4 regions of the Pseudarthrobacter sp. genome follow, and region 3 is predicted to be linked to each of the others. Evidence: riboswitches for the same ligand, from Rfam matches in the RefSeq annotation. Region 3 holds a riboswitch; each other region holds the start of a gene.
What was found. A riboswitch is a leader RNA that binds a small molecule or an ion and turns the genes downstream of it on or off. The one in region 3 is predicted to bind thiamine pyrophosphate.
Positions count from the first base shown of each region.

Region 1: another riboswitch for thiamine pyrophosphate. It lies ahead of thiC (phosphomethylpyrimidine synthase ThiC); the one in region 3 lies ahead of thiD (bifunctional hydroxymethylpyrimidine kinase/phosphomethylpyrimidine kinase).
Region 2: another riboswitch for thiamine pyrophosphate. It lies ahead of thiO (glycine oxidase ThiO); the one in region 3 lies ahead of thiD (bifunctional hydroxymethylpyrimidine kinase/phosphomethylpyrimidine kinase).
Region 4: another riboswitch for thiamine pyrophosphate. It lies ahead of V6M49_RS01660 (ECF transporter S component); the one in region 3 lies ahead of thiD (bifunctional hydroxymethylpyrimidine kinase/phosphomethylpyrimidine kinase).

Region 1 is NZ_JAKFFD010000177.1:23,143-27,346, reverse strand. It holds gene rpsP (30S ribosomal protein S16) at 1-218, opposite strand, end outside; gene V6M49_RS15485 (hypothetical protein) at 430-867, opposite strand; gene V6M49_RS15480 (VOC family protein) at 981-1,856, opposite strand; TPP riboswitch at 2,012-2,119, shown strand; gene thiC (phosphomethylpyrimidine synthase ThiC) at 2,114-3,931, shown strand; gene V6M49_RS15470 (alpha/beta hydrolase) at 3,936-4,204, opposite strand, start outside.
Region 2 is NZ_JAKFFD010000095.1:44,710-48,913, reverse strand. It holds gene V6M49_RS07700 (RNB domain-containing ribonuclease) at 1-904, opposite strand, end outside; gene thiE (thiamine phosphate synthase) at 969-1,745, opposite strand; TPP riboswitch at 1,773-1,893, shown strand; gene thiO (glycine oxidase ThiO) at 1,884-3,230, shown strand; gene thiS (sulfur carrier protein ThiS) at 3,227-3,463, shown strand; gene V6M49_RS07680 (thiazole synthase) at 3,468-4,204, shown strand, end outside.
Region 3 is NZ_JAKFFD010000034.1:1,816-6,019, forward strand. It holds partial or broken gene V6M49_RS02980 (Rne/Rng family ribonuclease) at 1-1,359, shown strand, start outside; TPP riboswitch at 1,461-1,558, shown strand; gene thiD (bifunctional hydroxymethylpyrimidine kinase/phosphomethylpyrimidine kinase) at 1,541-3,139, shown strand; gene rplU (50S ribosomal protein L21) at 3,412-3,720, shown strand; gene rpmA (50S ribosomal protein L27) at 3,782-4,045, shown strand; gene obgE (GTPase ObgE) at 4,162-4,204, shown strand, end outside.
Region 4 is NZ_JAKFFD010000020.1:210-4,413, reverse strand. It holds gene mnhG (monovalent cation/H(+) antiporter subunit G) at 1-254, shown strand, start outside; gene V6M49_RS01670 (DUF4235 domain-containing protein) at 364-627, opposite strand; gene V6M49_RS01665 (heme-degrading domain-containing protein) at 669-1,211, opposite strand; TPP riboswitch at 1,269-1,410, shown strand; gene V6M49_RS01660 (ECF transporter S component) at 1,476-2,126, shown strand; gene V6M49_RS01655 (ABC transporter ATP-binding protein) at 2,126-3,739, shown strand; partial or broken gene V6M49_RS01650 (energy-coupling factor transporter transmembrane component T family protein) at 3,736-4,204, shown strand, end outside.

The DNA of each region.
Region 1 (4,204 bases), on a different contig from region 3:
ATCGCGGCAACCTGCTCGGACGGCTGTGCGCCGACGCCGAGCCAGTACTGGGCACGGTCCGTGTCCACCTCGATGTATGAGGGCTCTTCGGTGGGGTGGTACTTGCCGATCTCTTCGATGGCACGGCCGTCACGCTTGGAGCGTGCGTCCATGACGACGATGCGGTAGTACGGTGCGCGCATCTTGCCAAAGCGCTTAAGGCGAATCTTTACGGCCACTTTTGTGGTCACTCCTGTTTCAGAAAAGGGGTGAACCGACGTTCTGCACCCGTGGGGCGGGCCATACTTGAGGGTTCGAAGGACAGGATCCGGACGCGGAGAGAGGGGCCACGCAGATCGAGTACCTGTTTATTGTGCCAGATCAGCGTCCGGATTTCGACTTGACACGTCGGGATGGGGCAGCGGGCGGACCCGGCGGGCCACGGCCGGCCTACGACGACCAGACATACACCCCGGTGCGTGCGGCGTCATCGACGGAGTTGGCAAGCTCAGCGAACTGCTGGACATACGTCCGGGCCTCGGCCACGCCGAACGGCATGTCATCCTGGGCGGCCCACTTTTCAGCGACGTCGTCCAGGACATTGCCTTCGCCTTCAGTCTCGTAGCTGAGCAGGTCCGCGAGCGCACGCACCATGGCCGGCGGGACCCCGAGGAGGGAATCGCTGGCCACGTCAACCATGGCCAGCTCGTAGTCCGCGCCACCGGCGTGCACAGCAACGCCGGCAAGGTCGCCAAGCTGCTCGATTTCGAAATCGCTGATTCCGGGAATCCGCAGGGCCTGGCCCGCCGGGGAGCCGCCTGCATCCAGGACGCCCGCCCGCTTCAGCGCGGCATCGTGAGTGGAAACAAAAATTTCAGTGAAACCCATGGGAACAGCCCTCATTCCGTCGACGGTGCGGCCTGGAAGAGCAGCAGCAAGTGCCACCCCGGCCGTTCAGAATCAGCCTAGTACAAGGCAGGCCGCACACTTGGCAGCCGCACTCAGCGGACGGCGACCCGGATATTGTTGCGCCACGGGTCCTCGAAGCGAAGCTCGGCGCCCGTGTGGTGCGAGGCCACACCGGCGCCCTTCAGGCGGTCGGCGAGCGCTCCGACGTCATCCCCGGAAGGGACCTCGATGAGCACTTCGCCGAGGCCCAGGGTGTCCTTGCGGGGACCGGCTCCGCGGCTGTTCCAGACGTTCATGGCCATGTGGTGGTGATACCGGCCCGCGGAGACAAACAGTGCCTGCCCGTGCCAGCCGGCGGTCTTTTCGAAGCCCAGCGTGCCGACGTAGAAATCGTGCGCTGACTGGACGTCGCCCACTTGGAGGTGGACGTGGCCTACACCGGCTTCGCTGGCCCGCTGGCCCGCCACGGATTCCTGGGTCAGGTGCTGCTCGAGGTAGCGCTGCGGCGGCAGTGCCAGGCTGTCCATCACTACATCCTTCCCGTTCCACGACCAGTTTTCGCGGGGCCTGTCCCAGTACAGTTCGACGCCGTTGCCCTCGGGGTCGTTGAAGTAGAAGGCCTCGCTGACGAGGTGGTCGGCGCTGCCGGTGAAGGACCGGGGTTCGTACTGGGCGGCGGTGGCTACCGTGGCGGCAAGCGAAGCCTGGTCGTCAAACAGCAGTGCGGTGTGGAACAGCCCGGCCTCTCCCCTGCCAGGCAGATTCAAGGACGGGGCGGCCGCGAGATGGACCAGCGGGCGTTGAAGGCGGCCAAGATAGACGCCGCCGTCCTGTTCCGCGACGATCTCCAGGCCGAGCGCACGCTGGTAGTAGTCGGTCATCAGCTTCATGTCGCCCACCTTGAGCATCACGGTGCCCATGGAGAGGTCGGCAGGAAGGAGATCCCGGCTGGTGGCTTCTGCAGTCATGTGAAAACTCCCGGTCCGTTGGCCTTCGGATGGAAGGCGGCTATGCTTCCAATTTACTTGAAGCTTCAATTTAATTCAAGTGGCGGAGCAGACAGACTGCGACCGCTTTCCGGTGATTGCTGTCACCAGTCCACCCTCGGCCTGTGGTAGCTTCGACTTGACCACACGGGAGCCCTTGCAGGGGCTGAGATCGGGCTGACGCAGCCTGCGACCGTTGAACCTGTCCGGGTAATGCCGGCGAAGGAAGTGAGTATTCATTGAATACACAAGAAACACAGCTGATCCCTGCCCAAAATGAAGCCGACGTGGATCAAAAGCTCCAGCCTGAAACCCAGTCACTGAAGTCCCACTCACTGGCGTTTATCAACGATGAGGCCACCGGGATCCGGGTACCCGTGACCGAGATCGCGCTGGAACCGTCGCCGAACGGGGAGGCGAACGGGCCTTTCCGGACCTACCGCACGGCCGGTCCGGGCAGTGATCCGGTGGTGGGCCTCAACCCGTTCCGCTCGGAGTGGATCGCCGCCCGCGGCGACACCGCGCCGTACAGCGGACGGGAACGGAACCTGCTCGACGACGGCAAGTCGGCAGTGCGCCGCGGCGCCGCCTCTGCGGAGTGGAAGGGCGCGCAACCGGTGCCCCGCCGCGCCGTCGAAGGCAAGACCGTCACCCAGATGCACTATGCGCGGCAGGGTGTCATCACCCCCGAGATGCAGTTCATCGCCCTCCGCGAGAATTGCGACGTGGAACTGGTCCGCAGCGAGGTGGCGGCCGGCCGGGCCATCATCCCCAACAACATCAACCACCCGGAATCCGAACCGATGATCATCGGCAAGGCCTTCCTGGTGAAGATCAATGCCAACATCGGCAACTCGGCCGTGACCAGCTCCATTGCCGAGGAAGTGGACAAACTCCAGTGGGCCACGCAGTGGGGAGCTGACACGGTGATGGACCTCTCCACCGGCGATGACATCCACACCACCCGGGAATGGCTCATCCGCAACTCTCCCGTGCCCATCGGTACGGTGCCCATTTACCAGGCGCTGGAGAAGGTCAACGGCGAGGCCAACGCCCTGACGTGGGAGATCTACCGGGACACCGTCATTGAGCAGTGCGAGCAGGGGGTGGACTACATGACCATCCACGCCGGTGTGCTGCTGCGTTACGTGCCGCTGACGGCCAACCGCGTCACCGGCATCGTCTCCCGGGGCGGCGCGATCATGGCCGGGTGGTGCCTGGCCCACCACCAGGAGAACTTCCTGTACACCCACTTCGACGAGCTGTGCGAGATCTTCGCCAAGTACGACGTCGCGTTCTCCCTGGGCGACGGACTGCGCCCGGGGGCGACGGCGGACGCCAACGACGCCGCCCAGTTCGCCGAGCTGGACACCCTGGCTGAACTGACCCAGCGGGCGTGGGAATTCGATGTGCAGGTCATGGTGGAAGGTCCCGGGCACGTCCCGTTCCACCTGGTGCGGGAGAACGTGGAACGCCAGCAGGAACTCTGCAAGGGCGCCCCGTTCTACACGCTGGGGCCGCTGGTCACGGATATTGCCCCCGGCTACGACCACATCACGTCCGCCATCGGCGCCACCGAAATCGCCCGGTACGGCACGGCGATGCTTTGTTACGTCACGCCCAAGGAACACCTTGGCCTGCCGAACAAGGACGATGTGAAAACCGGAGTGATCACCTACAAGATCGCCGCCCACGCAGCAGACCTTGCCAAGGGCCACCCCGGCGCCCATGAGCGGGATGATGCACTGTCCAAGGCCCGGTTCGAGTTCCGCTGGCGCGACCAGTTCGCGCTGTCCCTGGATCCGGTCACGGCGGAGGCCTTCCATGACGAGACGCTGCCGGCCGAACCGGCCAAAACCGCCCACTTCTGCTCCATGTGCGGCCCGAAGTTCTGCTCCATGAAGATCAGCCAGGACATCAGGGACGAATACGGTTCGGCAGATTCGCAGGCGGCCATTGCCGAGGCCTACAGCGGGATGCGCGAAAAGAGTGCGGAGTTCCTGGCCGCCGGCGGAAAGGTCTACCTCCCCGAGCTTCGGATCCCGGCCGGGAACTGACGGCTCAGGAAGCCTGAACCGAGCGTGACCTGCCGACGTCGGCGATGAAGGACCGGATGGCACGGTCACCTTCGGCAGAGTCCTGGGGCCGGTGTCCTCCCGCAGCGATGCGGTGCAGGGCACCGGTTTCCTGCAGATATCCGGCGATTTCCTCGTAGAGCGGTTCCCACCCACCCGTAAGGACCAGGGTGGGGACGCCCGGAACTATGTGCAGCGGGGCATCCCAGGACGGCGCCTGCAACCGGAGCCGGCGCGCCGACCGTTTTTCCTCCG
Region 2 (4,204 bases), on a different contig from region 3:
TGCGGAGGTATTCGCCGTAGCTGATCTTGCCGTCCCACGGCTTGCCCAATGCCTCAGTCTGGATGCGGAAGTGACGCAGGGAGCGCTCGTCCGGGGCGGGCATGGTGCGCAGGATGCCCACTTCTCCCGCCAGCATCAGGTCTGCCGCCGCCATCCCCGTCATCAGGGAGATCTGGGCGTTCCAGTCCTCCACCGGAAGCTGCGGCGCCGCGGCAATCCGGTAGCCGCCGTCGGGCAGCTGCACGATTTCCTGCTCGGGCATGTTCAGGCTGGCGCCGCCGCGCTGCCGCTCCAGTTCAACGCGCTTGAGGCCCACTTCCTTCAGGAGCTGCAGGACAGGGCCGGCCGTCCCGGCGTCGAATTCGGCCTGGACTCCCTTGTAGCTCAGCTTGGCCCGGCTGCGGATGGTGGCCCTCTGGACGCTCACAGTGGAGACCTGCGCGGCGTCGTCCAGCCCGAACTCCCAGACGTAGGCGGAACACAGCTGGCCGGCCAGAAGGCTGCCTGCCCCTTCGCTGATGACTTCCGGGTGCAGCGGGATACGGCCGTCAGGGGCGTAGAACGTCTGGCCGCGGCGCCGGGTCTCGGCGTCCAGTCCGCCGCCGGGGCGGACAAAGGACGGCACGTCAGCGATGGCGTAAAGCACCCGGTAGCCAGCGGCCGCACGCTCGATGAACAGCGCCTGGTCCAGGTCAGTGGACGACGCCGGATCGATAGTGAGGAAGGCCACATCCGTCAGGTCAGCACCCGGCAACTCGTGCGCGGCCACTGCCGCTTCCGCGTCCCGGACCGCCTCCGCCGGGTAGGGCCCCGGCAGTTCCAGCTCGGTCCGCAGGGCGCTCAGCGCCGCCGCGAGGTCGTTCGTTTGCTCGTGGACATTGGGGGCCAACCTATGATGTGACACGAAAATCAGGTTAGCTCGATTTCCACGGATCGTGCACGCCCGCCGCCCGCCACGCGGGGGATTGTCAGGATGCGCCGGCGTCCAGGGCCGCCAGGAGTGCCACGGCCGCCGCTGCGGGGTCCGAGGCTTCGGTGATGGCACGCACCACAACAATCCTGCCGGCGCCGGCCTCCACCACCTGCTCCACGTTGCCGAGATCGATGCCTCCGATAGCAAACCAGGGCAGCGTGGCCTGGGTGCCACCGGCAGCGCGGACGGCTTCGGCCGCGTACCGCACCAGGTCAAGGCCGACGGCGGCCCGGCCCGGTTTCGTCGGAGTGGCCCAGACCGGTCCTACGCAGAAGTAGTCCAGGCCGCCTTGGTCAGTCAGCCCACCGGACAGCCGGATGGCCCCTTCGATCTGCTCGGCGCTGTGCGTGGAAAGGCCGATCACGGCTGGTGCCCCGAGCAGCGTGCGGGCGGAAGCGACCGGCAGATCCTTCTGCCCGATGTGGAAGACGGGGGCGCCGGAGAGCAACGCGATATCGGCACGGTCATTGACTGCCCACAGCTTTCCGTGGCGTTCGGCCGCGGCCTGAAGCACGGCCAGCAGCTCCAACTCCTCGGCTGCCTCGATGGCCTTGTCCCGGAGCTGGATGATGTCCACGCCGCCGGCAAACGCCGCGTCCACAAACTCGCCAAAGTCCCCGCGGTCCCGGCGCGCGTCGGTGCACAGGTACAGCCTGGCGCTGTGCGGGAGGCCGGTGTTTGTGCCGCCGGCGGAGTCTGTTCCGGTCAAGGATTCGGGAGCGGCGGAGGGGGCGGAGGGCGTGCCTGCAGCGGCGAAGGATTGCGCGTTCATGGAAACCAGCCTAAGTCCCCTAAACTGGGCGGGTACTGCGGGAGCCCGATGCAGCCGTCACAAAGCGGCCGGGCTGAGAGGGCGTCAGAGCCGACCGCTTGACCTGATCCGGCTAGTACCGGCGTAGGGAAGGAACATATGCCCCCCGCGATAAGCAGCCCACCTGAGCCCGCACCAGCCAGCCCGGCCACCGCCCTGCACGCCGACGTGGCCGTCATCGGCGGCGGAGTCATCGGCCACGCCATAGCCTGGGAAGTCCGGCGATCCGGCCGTTCCGTCGTGCTGATCGATGAAGCGCCCGGCAACGGCGCCAGCTGGGCAGCCGCCGGCATGCTGGCCCCTGTGAGCGAACTGCACTACCAGGAGGAAGACCTCCTTGAGCTGATGCTGGCATCCTCGGGCCTGTGGCCTGCCTTTGCGGCGGACCTCGCCCTGGCCGGGGCTGGCGATACCGGATATCTGACGACGCCGACCCTCGCCATCGGCGCGGACGCTGCGGACCGCCGGGCGCTGATGGACCTCCGGGCCGTGCAGCAGGCCAGCGGCCTGGTGGTGGAACCCCTGACTGTCCGTGAGGCCAGGACCAGGGAATCCCTGCTCAGCCCGGCCATATCCTGCGCCTTGGACATCCCCGCCGACCACCAGGTGGATCCACGGAAACTCGTGGCGTGCCTCCAGGAAGTCCTGGCCATCCACGAACCGGGAGCAGGAACGGCCGTGGCAGGCGCCCGCGCGGGATTCGCCGTTGACCAACGTGCCACTGCCCTGCTCTGGGAGGACGGCCGCGTCATCGGCGTGAGGCTCGCCCACGGCGGAACTGTCCAAGCCAGGGAGACCATCGTGGCCAACGGATTGCAGGCAGGGACGCTGGAGGGCCTGCCGGTTGGACTGCACCTGCCCCTGCGGCCCGTCTATGGTGACATCCTGCGGCTGGCTGTTCCGCAGCACCTGCGCCCGCTCCTCACCTCCACGGTCCGCGGAATGGTCCATGGTGTGCCGGTCTACATCGTTCCCCGGCAGGACGGCACGGTGGTGATCGGGGCTACGCAGCGGGAAGACGCGCTCGCCGGGACGGGCGACGCCGCTGTCTCGGCGGGCGGCGTCTACCAGTTGCTGCGGGACGCCCAGGTCCTGGTGCCGGCCGTCTCGGAGCTTGAACTCCTGGAATGCACAGCGCGGGCAAGGCCTGCGACCCCGGACAACGCTCCTCTCCTCGGCCGGGTACCGTCTTCCGCACCAAGGACGGGTAACACAGCGGACATTGCCGGGCTGATGGTTGCCACCGGATTCTTCCGCCACGGAGTGCTCCTGGCCCCGGCGGCGGCGGCCATCTGCCGGGACCTGCTGGATGGCCGGACGGACCCGCGATGGGGGGCCCTCAGCCCGGCCCGCTTTTCAGGAACGCACCACGTAGCCGGCATACAGGCCCCGCGCAAGGACATCAGCAGCACGAAGGCCCTCGACCCACAGAAGGAATCAGCATGAACATCACCCTCAACGGCTCGCGCCATTCCGTGGCGGACGACGCCTCCATCACCACCCTCATCAGCCAGATCACTGGCCGTCCCCTCGCGGCCAACGGCCAGTCAACAGACGGGCAGAAACTCGGCGTCGCCGTCGCCCATAACTCCGAAGTAGTACCCCGCAGCCAGTGGTTCGTCACGGCGCTCGCCGAAGGTGACGACGTCGAACTGGTCACAGCAGTCCAGGGAGGCTGACACCATGACAGTAACCAGCAACATCAGCACACAGAACCTGCCAGAGGCCGCCGACAGGCTGGTGATCGACGGCGTCGAGCTCGGCTCCCGCCTCATCATGGGCACCGGTGGCGCCCCCAGCCTCGACGGGCTCGGCGCCGCCCTGCTGGCCTCTGGAACCGAGCTGACCACAGTGGCCATGCGCCGCTATTCGCCGGCTGAATCGGGGTCCCTTTTCCAGCTCCTGGTGGACCACGGGATCCGGATCCTGCCCAACACCGCAGGCTGCTTCACCGCCCGGGAGGCGGTCATGACGGCGGAGCTGGCCCGCGAAGCGCTGGAAACCGACTGGCTCAAGCTGGAAGTCATCGCCGACGAACAGACCCTGCTGCCGGACGCCGTGGAGCTGGTGGACGCCACGGAACAGCTTGTGAACCGGGGCTTCAAAGTGTTCGCCTACACCAACGATGACCCGGTCCTGGCGCTGCGGCTGGAAAACCTGGGTGCCACCGCGGTCATGCCCCTCGGAGCGCCCATCGGCACCGGCCTGGGAATCCTGAATCCACACAACATCGAGCTGATCGTCTCGCGCGCCTCGGTGCCCGTGGTGCTGGACGCCGGCATCGGAACGGCGTCCGACGCCGCCCTGGCCATGGAGCTTGGCTGTGACGCCGTGCTGCTGGCCACCGCGGTCACGCGGGCGCAGAACCCGGCACTCATGGGGGAGGCCTTCAAACACGCCGTCATCGCCGGTAGGCTGGC
Region 3 (4,204 bases):
GACCAGGACATCTTCGCTGCGTGGCGGATCGATGAGCAGATCCACAAGGCCCTGGAACGCAAGGTCTTCCTGCCTTCGGGCGGCTCGCTGGTCATTGACCGCACCGAAGCCATGACCGTGGTGGACGTCAATACCGGCAAGTTCACCGGCAGCGGCGGCAACCTCGAGGAAACCGTCACCAAGAACAACCTCGAGGCAGCTGAAGAAGTGGTCCGGCAGCTCCGGCTCCGCGACATCGGCGGCATCATCGTCATCGACTTCATCGATATGGTCCTCGAATCCAACCGCGACCTTGTCCTGCGCCGCATGGTGGAATGCCTGGGCCGCGACCGGACCAAGCACCAGGTGGCCGAAGTGACCTCGCTGGGCCTCGTGCAGATGACGCGCAAGCGCATGGGCACCGGGCTCCTGGAAGTCTTCGGCGAGCAGTGTGAAACCTGTGCAGGCCGCGGAATTGTCACCCACGACGACCCCGTGGAACACCGCCGCGCCAACACGGTAGCCGCGGAGCACCACGTGCAGCGGGTAGACAGCCGCCCGGAAGCCCAGCGCACTGACAGCGTGCGGACTGACAGCCAGCGCCCGGACAGCCAGCCGGGTGGCCGCACTGACCGGAAGCGCCGCCGCGGACGGGGTGGCCAGCCGCTGGAAACAGCACCGGCAGCTCCGGTGCAGATCCACACGGTCCACCCGGAAGCCAGCGATGCCGAGCGCCATGCGAAGGCGGAGGCCACGCGGGCAGCGCTTGCGAACATTGCGGCCGCAGCCCACGCTGCGCATCTGCATGACGACGAGGTGGCTCACGCATCAGCTGCCGCGGGCCGGCAGCCTGCGGCTCAGGTGCCGGCTCCGGTTGGGCAGTCCGAAACGGACTCCAACGGCCGCCCGGCCGCAGTGCTGACATTCGGCGGCGAGCAGGTGGTGCTTCCGTTCGTTGCGCACCACGATGACCAGCCGCACGCACCTGCCCTGACACTTGACCGCCTCGCGGAGGCCTTCGCCCACCTTGGTGAGCCGGCTCCTGTAGCGGAAAGCACGCCGCCGGCAGTTCATGCAACTGAAAGCCGGGCGGCCGAACCTGCCCGCCAGCAGCAGCCAGCCGCGGCGGAGAGGGATTACTCCGACCACACCGAGGAGCCCCGCGCCCGCCGTCCCCGGCGGAACCGGAGTGCCAGCCGTGCCCAGGGCGCAGCCAACGCCACGTCCGTAGAGCATCACGAAGCCGTTCCGGCGGCTGCCGCCGGACACACCCACGCCGCCAAGGCACCGGAGCCCGTCAAGGCTCCTGTGGCCGACAAGCCGGTTGCCGCCAACGCGCCCATCATCCTGGGCGTAGGGGTTCCGGCCTCGGAGCTCTGACCAAGCAGCAGGGCAAGCCAAACAACGGCGCCCGGACGCAGCCTGTGAATCACAGGCTGCGTCCGGGCGTCCGGCGTTAAGTCGCGAGGAACGCTAGGCTGGTGACTGACACGGGGTGCCGCGCAGAGAGCCGGCTGAGATCCACACCCGTTGAACCTGTCCGGTTAGCACCGGCGAAGGGATGTCTCCTTTGGCTTCAACTTCTGTCCTTCCTCCTGCAACACCCGCGGCGACCCTGCCGGAGACCCCAGCAACCCGGGCTGAGGTCCAGCCCGGACCAGGCCGATCTTCTGCGGTCCGGGTGCTGCGTGACGTCCCGCGGGTGCTGTCCATTGCCGGATCGGACCCTTCAGGGGGCGCGGGCGTCCAGGCCGACCTCAAAAGCATTGCAGCCCTTGGCGGCTACGGCATGGCGGCGATCACCGCGCTGACGGTCCAAAACACCCAGGGGGTCCAGGCGGTTCACGTCCCGCCGGCGTCCTTCCTGGGCCAGCAGCTCGATGCCATCAGCGATGACATCACCATCGACGCGGTCAAGATCGGCATGCTGGGCGACGCTGCGGTGATAGGCGTGGTCCGCGACTGGCTGGAAAAGGTGCGTCCCGCCGTCGTCGTTCTTGATCCGGTGATGGTGGCCACGAGCGGCGACCGGCTGCTGCAGGAGTCTGCCGAGGCGGCCCTGCGGGAGCTGCTCACGCTCGCGGACCTGATCACCCCCAACCTGGCGGAACTGGCCATCCTGGTGGGGGAGCCGCAGGCGAGGCAATGGCACGACGCGCTCGGGCAGGGGCAGCGGTTGTCCGCCGCGACCGGTGCCACCGTCCTGGTCAAGGGCGGCCATCTCGACGGCGGTGCGTGCCCGGATGCCCTGGTCAACGCTGCCGGGCTGCTCGCCCGGGAGGTGGTGGAAGTGAGCGGGGACAGGATCCCCACGCGCAACAGCCATGGCACCGGCTGCTCGCTGTCAGCGGCCATGGCCACGGCTCAGGCGCGGCTGGGGGATTGGGAAGCCTCATTGCGGAAAGTGAAGCCCTGGCTGGTGGGCGCGCTGCAGGCCGCTGACCAACTTGAGGTGGGCGCGGGCAACGGCCCCATCAACCACTTCCACCACATGCAACAGGTTCCGGCAGCCGGCGAATTCGCAGAGACGCTGCGGCGGGCGTCGGAGCCGGATCTTGCAGCCATCTACGGGCTGGATTTCATCCGCGACCTGGCGGCCGGCACATTGGCTGAGGAACAGTTCGCCTATTACCTCGCCCAGGACGCCATCTACCTCAACGGCTATTCGCGGGTTCTTGCCCGGGCCAGCGCGCTGGCGCCCACGGAAGCCGCCCAGTTGTTCTGGGCAAAGTCGGCCCAGCAATGCCTTGAGGTCGAGTCCGAACTGCACCGCACGTGGCTAAGCACCAGGACAGTGGACTCCGTCCTCGGACCTGTCACCAAGTCCTACGTGGACCACCTGCTGGCGGCCTCTGCCTCCGGCAGCTACGCGGTCCTCGTGGCGGCGGTACTGCCGTGCTTCTGGCTGTATGCCGAAGTGGGACAGACTCTCCACGCGGAGTTCCTGGCTGCGGGTGCACCGGCAGCACATCCTTATGCCGACTGGCTGCGGGCCTATGCTGACGAGGATTTCGCCCAGGCCACGCGTGACGCCATCGCCTTGGCTGACGACGCCGGCCGGAGTGCTTCCGCGGATGAACGGGCGGCGATGCTGGTGGCTTTCAGGCAGTCGTGCCGGTTCGAGGTGGATTTCTTCGACGCGCCGCGAATTCATTCCTGACCGGCTGGGGCCCGTGCGGCCTGTACGATAGTCAGGCACGGTTTTGGATTGTCAGTGCAGTACCTGCTTGTGGGTCCTATCACAGACAACCTGCCGTAACCAGCCTCATTTGCGGCCGAAGGCAAAATTAGCGTATTCTAGATCTTCGGTGCTTACGCCAACACTTGGGTTACGACCCCACGGCGTTGAGGCACAGCGAGAACCCAGCCAATTATGGAACAGGGTTCAGCACGCAAATTTAGTAATAAACGTCGAGAGAAGTGAGTTCCCAAGTGGTGTACGCGATTGTCCGCGCAGGCGGCCGCCAAGAGAAGGTTTCCGTTGGAGACTTCGTTACCCTGAACCGCGTCCCCGGTGGAGCCGGCAGCACCTTTGAGTTGCCCGCACTGCTCCTGGTAGACGGTGACAAAGTCACCTCTGCTGCTGCGGACCTGGCCAAGGTAACGGTTACGGCTGAGATCCTCGAAGACCTCCGTGGTCCGAAGATCGTCATCCAGAAGTTCAAGAACAAGACCGGTTACAAGAAGCGCCAGGGTCACCGTCAGGAATTGACCAAGGTCAAGATCACGGGTATCAAGTAACTCTTCGTTACTGTTCAGGTTCTTCAGCAGATTCCCCAGAATTTAAAGGCAGGCATTTCAAATGGCACATAAAAAAGGCGCGAGTTCCACTCGCAACGGTCGTGACTCCAACGCCCAGTACCTCGGCGTCAAGCGCTTCGGCGGCCAGGTAGTTTCCGCAGGCGAGATCATCGTTCGCCAGCGTGGCACCCACTTCCACCCGGGCGCCGGCGTTGGACGTGGCGGCGACGACACACTGTTCGCACTGGCCCCGGGAGCCGTCCAGTTCGGCACCCGCCGCGGTCGCCGCGTAGTCAACATCGTTGCTGCTGCAGCTGCAGAGTAACAAATAGTTCTGAAACGGTGGAGCGGGCCATTTGGTCCGCTCCACTATTCTTTTAACCGCATTACAATCGTCTTGGCGCCCTTGGGCGTCCAGGAAACAGCACTGAGGAGATCCACGTGGCGAGCTTTGTAGACCGGGTAGTACTGCACGTATCCGGCG
Region 4 (4,204 bases), on a different contig from region 3:
TGCTCCTGGCGGCCATCGGCCTGCAGCTGCGCACGTGGTGGGTGTGGCCGGTGCTGCTGGTGGCCTGGATTTTCCAGCTGCTGACGGTGCCGGTTTCCGCCCATATGGTGGGCCGCGCCGGTTACCGCACCAAACACCTGCACCGTGAGCTGCTCAGCTCCGATGAACTCGAAGCCGTGGTTCAGAAGGCGGCCCAATCGGCCCGGGATGAATCGTCCAGGGATGAAGCGTCCGACGGCGGCCGGCGGGACTGAGCGACACGCGCAGCCCCAGCGTCCCGTGTGAGTTTTTGTCCAGATCATCGGGTATCTCGGCCGGTTTGAACCGATTATCTGGACAAGAACTCAGGGGCTGGTGGTGCGGTTAGACGATGTCCTGGGACTTGGCGAAGCGGGTGATGGCCCGCTGGGTGCCGCGGTTGGCGAGCACCTGGATGATGGTGCTGACCGAGGCCGAAATGAGCGCGAACGTCAGGGCCGAGCGCAGGGTGGTGGGAGTGTCTTCGTCCTTGCCGGTGGGAGGCTTCCGGCCGGTGGACTTTTCCCACACGGTATTGACCACCTTGGTGCCGACGAACCCGGCGCCGATGCTGATTGCAGTGCCGAGCAGCTTGATGAACAGGTTCATTCGTTGAACTCCTTGTGAGCGGATCCGGGACTTCCTTTAGCCTAACCCGGCTGCATGGACTCCAGAATCTCCCGCAGGGCTTCCACCACCAGATCGTGGTCCTGCTGCTGGGGCAGGCCCGAGACCGTCACCGTGGCCACTGCACCCACACCGGCGACGTAGACCGGGAAGCAGCCGCCGTGCGGGGCGTAGGTGGACTCGTCGAACCAGCCGTGGTCCTCGATCCGGCCGCCGTGCAGCCTGCCGCGCAGGCCCACCAGCAGCGACGGGATCTCATACCTGGCGGCGGTGCGCTGCTTGGCCCGGATCCAGTGCTCGTTGTCGGGGGTGGCGCCGTCCAGGGCAACATGGAAAAGGACCTTCTCGCCCTTGGTGATGTCGATCGCGATAGGCAGCCGGCGCGATTTGCCCAGCTCCACCAGGAGCAGCCCGAGGTTGAGGGAGTCGTCCTTGCTGAAATGCGGAAACTGCAGCTCGTTGATCTCGGCTTCGACCCGGGCAATCAGGGCCTCAAGCAGCCCCGCCGGCTGGGGCACCGTCGAATCAGGATTGAACGCAGTCACAGTCGGGTTGTTGGCAGTCATGGCCCACAATCTACCCCGCCCGCGGTGTAAACTGGAGCACGCCCATCAGGGCAGATTTATTTACGACAGGGGAGCGCCGCCGTCGGACATCACTGGCATTGCCAGGGAACCGCAGGTGGGCGCTGAGAGTGCGGACAGCCGCAGACCCTCGAACCTGATCCGGTTAGTACCGGCGCAAGGGAGTCGAGTTCTCGAAGTGTCCGGAAACGGCGGCAGCGCCGCACGCCGGGGCACTTTCCCCTCCTGTTCCTCAGGAGGACCAAAATGACAACTGCAGCAATCAAAAAACCCGGCAATACCTGGCGCGTTGTGGACATCGTGGTGGCGGCACTCATCGCCATCACCGGCGGCGTGATCTTCTGGGCCTGGTCCCAGGGCGCCGGCATCGTCTCCGCCCCCATGAACGCCGTTTACCCCCCGCTGACCGGCCTGATCGCCGGCGGCTGGATGATCCCGGCAGTGCTGGGCATGCTCATCATCCGCAAACCCGGCGCGGCGCTCTTCTGCGAAGCGGTGGCCGCCACCGGCGAACTCATCATGGGCTCGCAGTACGGCGCCACCGTGCTGATCTCCGGACTCCTCCAGGGCCTGGGCGCCGAGCTGGTGTTCTTCCTGCTGGTGTACGGCAACTTCCGGTTCAAGTCCTTCCTGCACCAGAAGTACAACCTCATCGCCGCGCTGCTGGCCGGTGCCGGCGCGGGCCTGTTCTGCGGCCTCAATGACTCATTCCTGCCGTGGGGCTGGAACATCGCCTACGAGCCCGGCGACAAGCTCGCGTACATCGTGTTCTGCACCATCTCCGGCGCGGTGATTGCGGGCGCACTGTCCTGGATCGCCACCCGCGGCCTGGCCAGGACCGGTGTGCTGAGCTCGTTCGCGTCCCGGAAGGCAGCGTCGGAGCCCGTCTTCAACTGATGACCGCTTCCGACGCCGGCGCTTACGGAGTACGCCCCGCCGCGGTGTCCGCCCGTGGCTGGGGCTGGCGGCATGCCGGACGTTCCGCCCCCGCCGTCCGGGGGCTCGACCTCGACATCGCTCCCGGCGAGCGGGTGCTGCTGCTGGGCCCGTCGGGCGCGGGCAAGTCAACGCTGCTGCATGCGCTCGCAGGGGTGCTGGGGGATGAAGAGGACGACGCCGACGAAACCGGTTCGCTGCTGATCGACGGTGTGGTGCCCCGCGGGCAGCGCGGCCGCTCGGGCCTGATGCAGCAGGATCCGGAAACGCAGGTTGTTCTGTCGCGCCTGGGTGACGACGTCGCCTTCGGCGCCGAGAACCTCGCCGTTCCACGGGGCGAGATCTGGCGGCGCGTCCATGAAGCGCTCGACGACGTCGGGCTGCGAAGTGCCGGGGGCGGCGGTTTGAACGCCGACGGCGGCGCTGGTGCGGGCAGGCTCCCGCTGGACCACCCGACGTCGGCCCTGTCCGGCGGGCAGAAGCAGCGCCTGGCGCTGGCCGGGATCCTCGCGATGCGGCCCGGGCTGATCCTGCTGGATGAGCCCACCGCGAACCTGGATCCCGCCGGCGTGCTGGAAGTCCGCGACGCCGTGGGCCGCTGCCTGGACAAAACCGGTGCCACCCTCGTTGTGGTGGAACACCGCGTGTCCGTCTGGAAGGACCTGGTGGACCGGATTGTGGTGCTGCAGCCGGGCTCGGCAGCGGGTTCCGCTGCTTCCTCCGCTACGTCCGCAGTCCTGCTGGACGGGCCGCCGGACCAGGTGCTCGCGGAGGCACGGGACATGCTGATCGGCGCAGGCGTCTGGGTGCCGGGCTATGTTCCGGCAACCCGCCGCCGCGTGTCCGCAGGCTCAGGTGACCTGCTGCTGGCGGCCGAGGACCTGGCCGTCTCCCGCGAGCGTCCGCGGCGTCGCGGCTTGCGGACCATCCCGCCCGTACCGGTGCAGCTGGGCATCACGGCCCAGGTCCGTTCCGGCCAGGCACTCACCGTCACGGGGCCCAACGGCGCCGGCAAGTCAACGTTTGCGCTGACGCTCGCCGGGCTTCTGGCGCCGGTGGCGGGGAAGGTGTCCGCCGCCGTCGAGCTTTCCGAGGGGGCCGGGATCGATCCCTTCAAATGGAAAGCCAACCAGCTGATTTCCCGCATCGGAACCGTGTTCCAGGAGCCTGAGCACCAATTCGTGACCGGCCGCGTGCTGGACGAGCTGATGTTCGGCCCGCGGCACCTGGGGCATGGCGAGGAGCGGGTTGATGAGCTGCTGGAACGGCTGCGCCTGACGCACCTGGTGGACGCCAATCCGTACACGCTCTCGGGAGGCGAAAAGCGGCGCCTCTCGGTGGCCACTGTCCTCGCGGCCCACCCTCGCGTGCTGGTCCTCGACGAGCCGACGTTCGGCCAGGATGCCAACACCTGGGCCGAGCTCGCCTCGTTCCTCTCAGAACTGCTCGACGCCGGGACCTCCGTGGTTTCCGTGACCCACGACCAGGAATTCAGCGCCGTCCTGGGCGGGGCCGAACTGCGGCTCGGCCCGGCATCGCGCGGCGGCGCCCGCCAGGAAGCAGGTGCGGCATGAGGGATGCCCTGACCCTCCGCGGCAACCACGCGCTGCTGACGCGCGCCAACCCGCTGGCCAAGTTCGCCGTCGTCTTCCTCATCACCCTGGTGCTGGCGCTCTCCATCGACTGGGTGTCCGCCTCGGTGGCGCTTGCGGCCGAGCTGGCGCTCTTTCCGCTGGCCGGCCTCACCCTGCGCCTGCTGTGGCAGCGCGGCTGGCCGCTCATCATCGCGGCAGCCCTGGGCGGCTGGAGCACGGCGATCGTCGCGGCGGACAGCGGCGCTGTACTGCTCGACGTCGGGATCTGGTCGATCAGCGAGGGTTCCCTCCAGCTGGGAATCGGCTTTATGCTGCGCGGCCTCGCGATTGCCCTGCCAGCGATCCTGCTTATGACCTGCACGGACCCCACCGACCTCGCCGATGCGCTGGCCCAGAAGGCCCGGCTGCCGCACCGGTTTGTCCTCGGCACGCTGGCCGCGATGC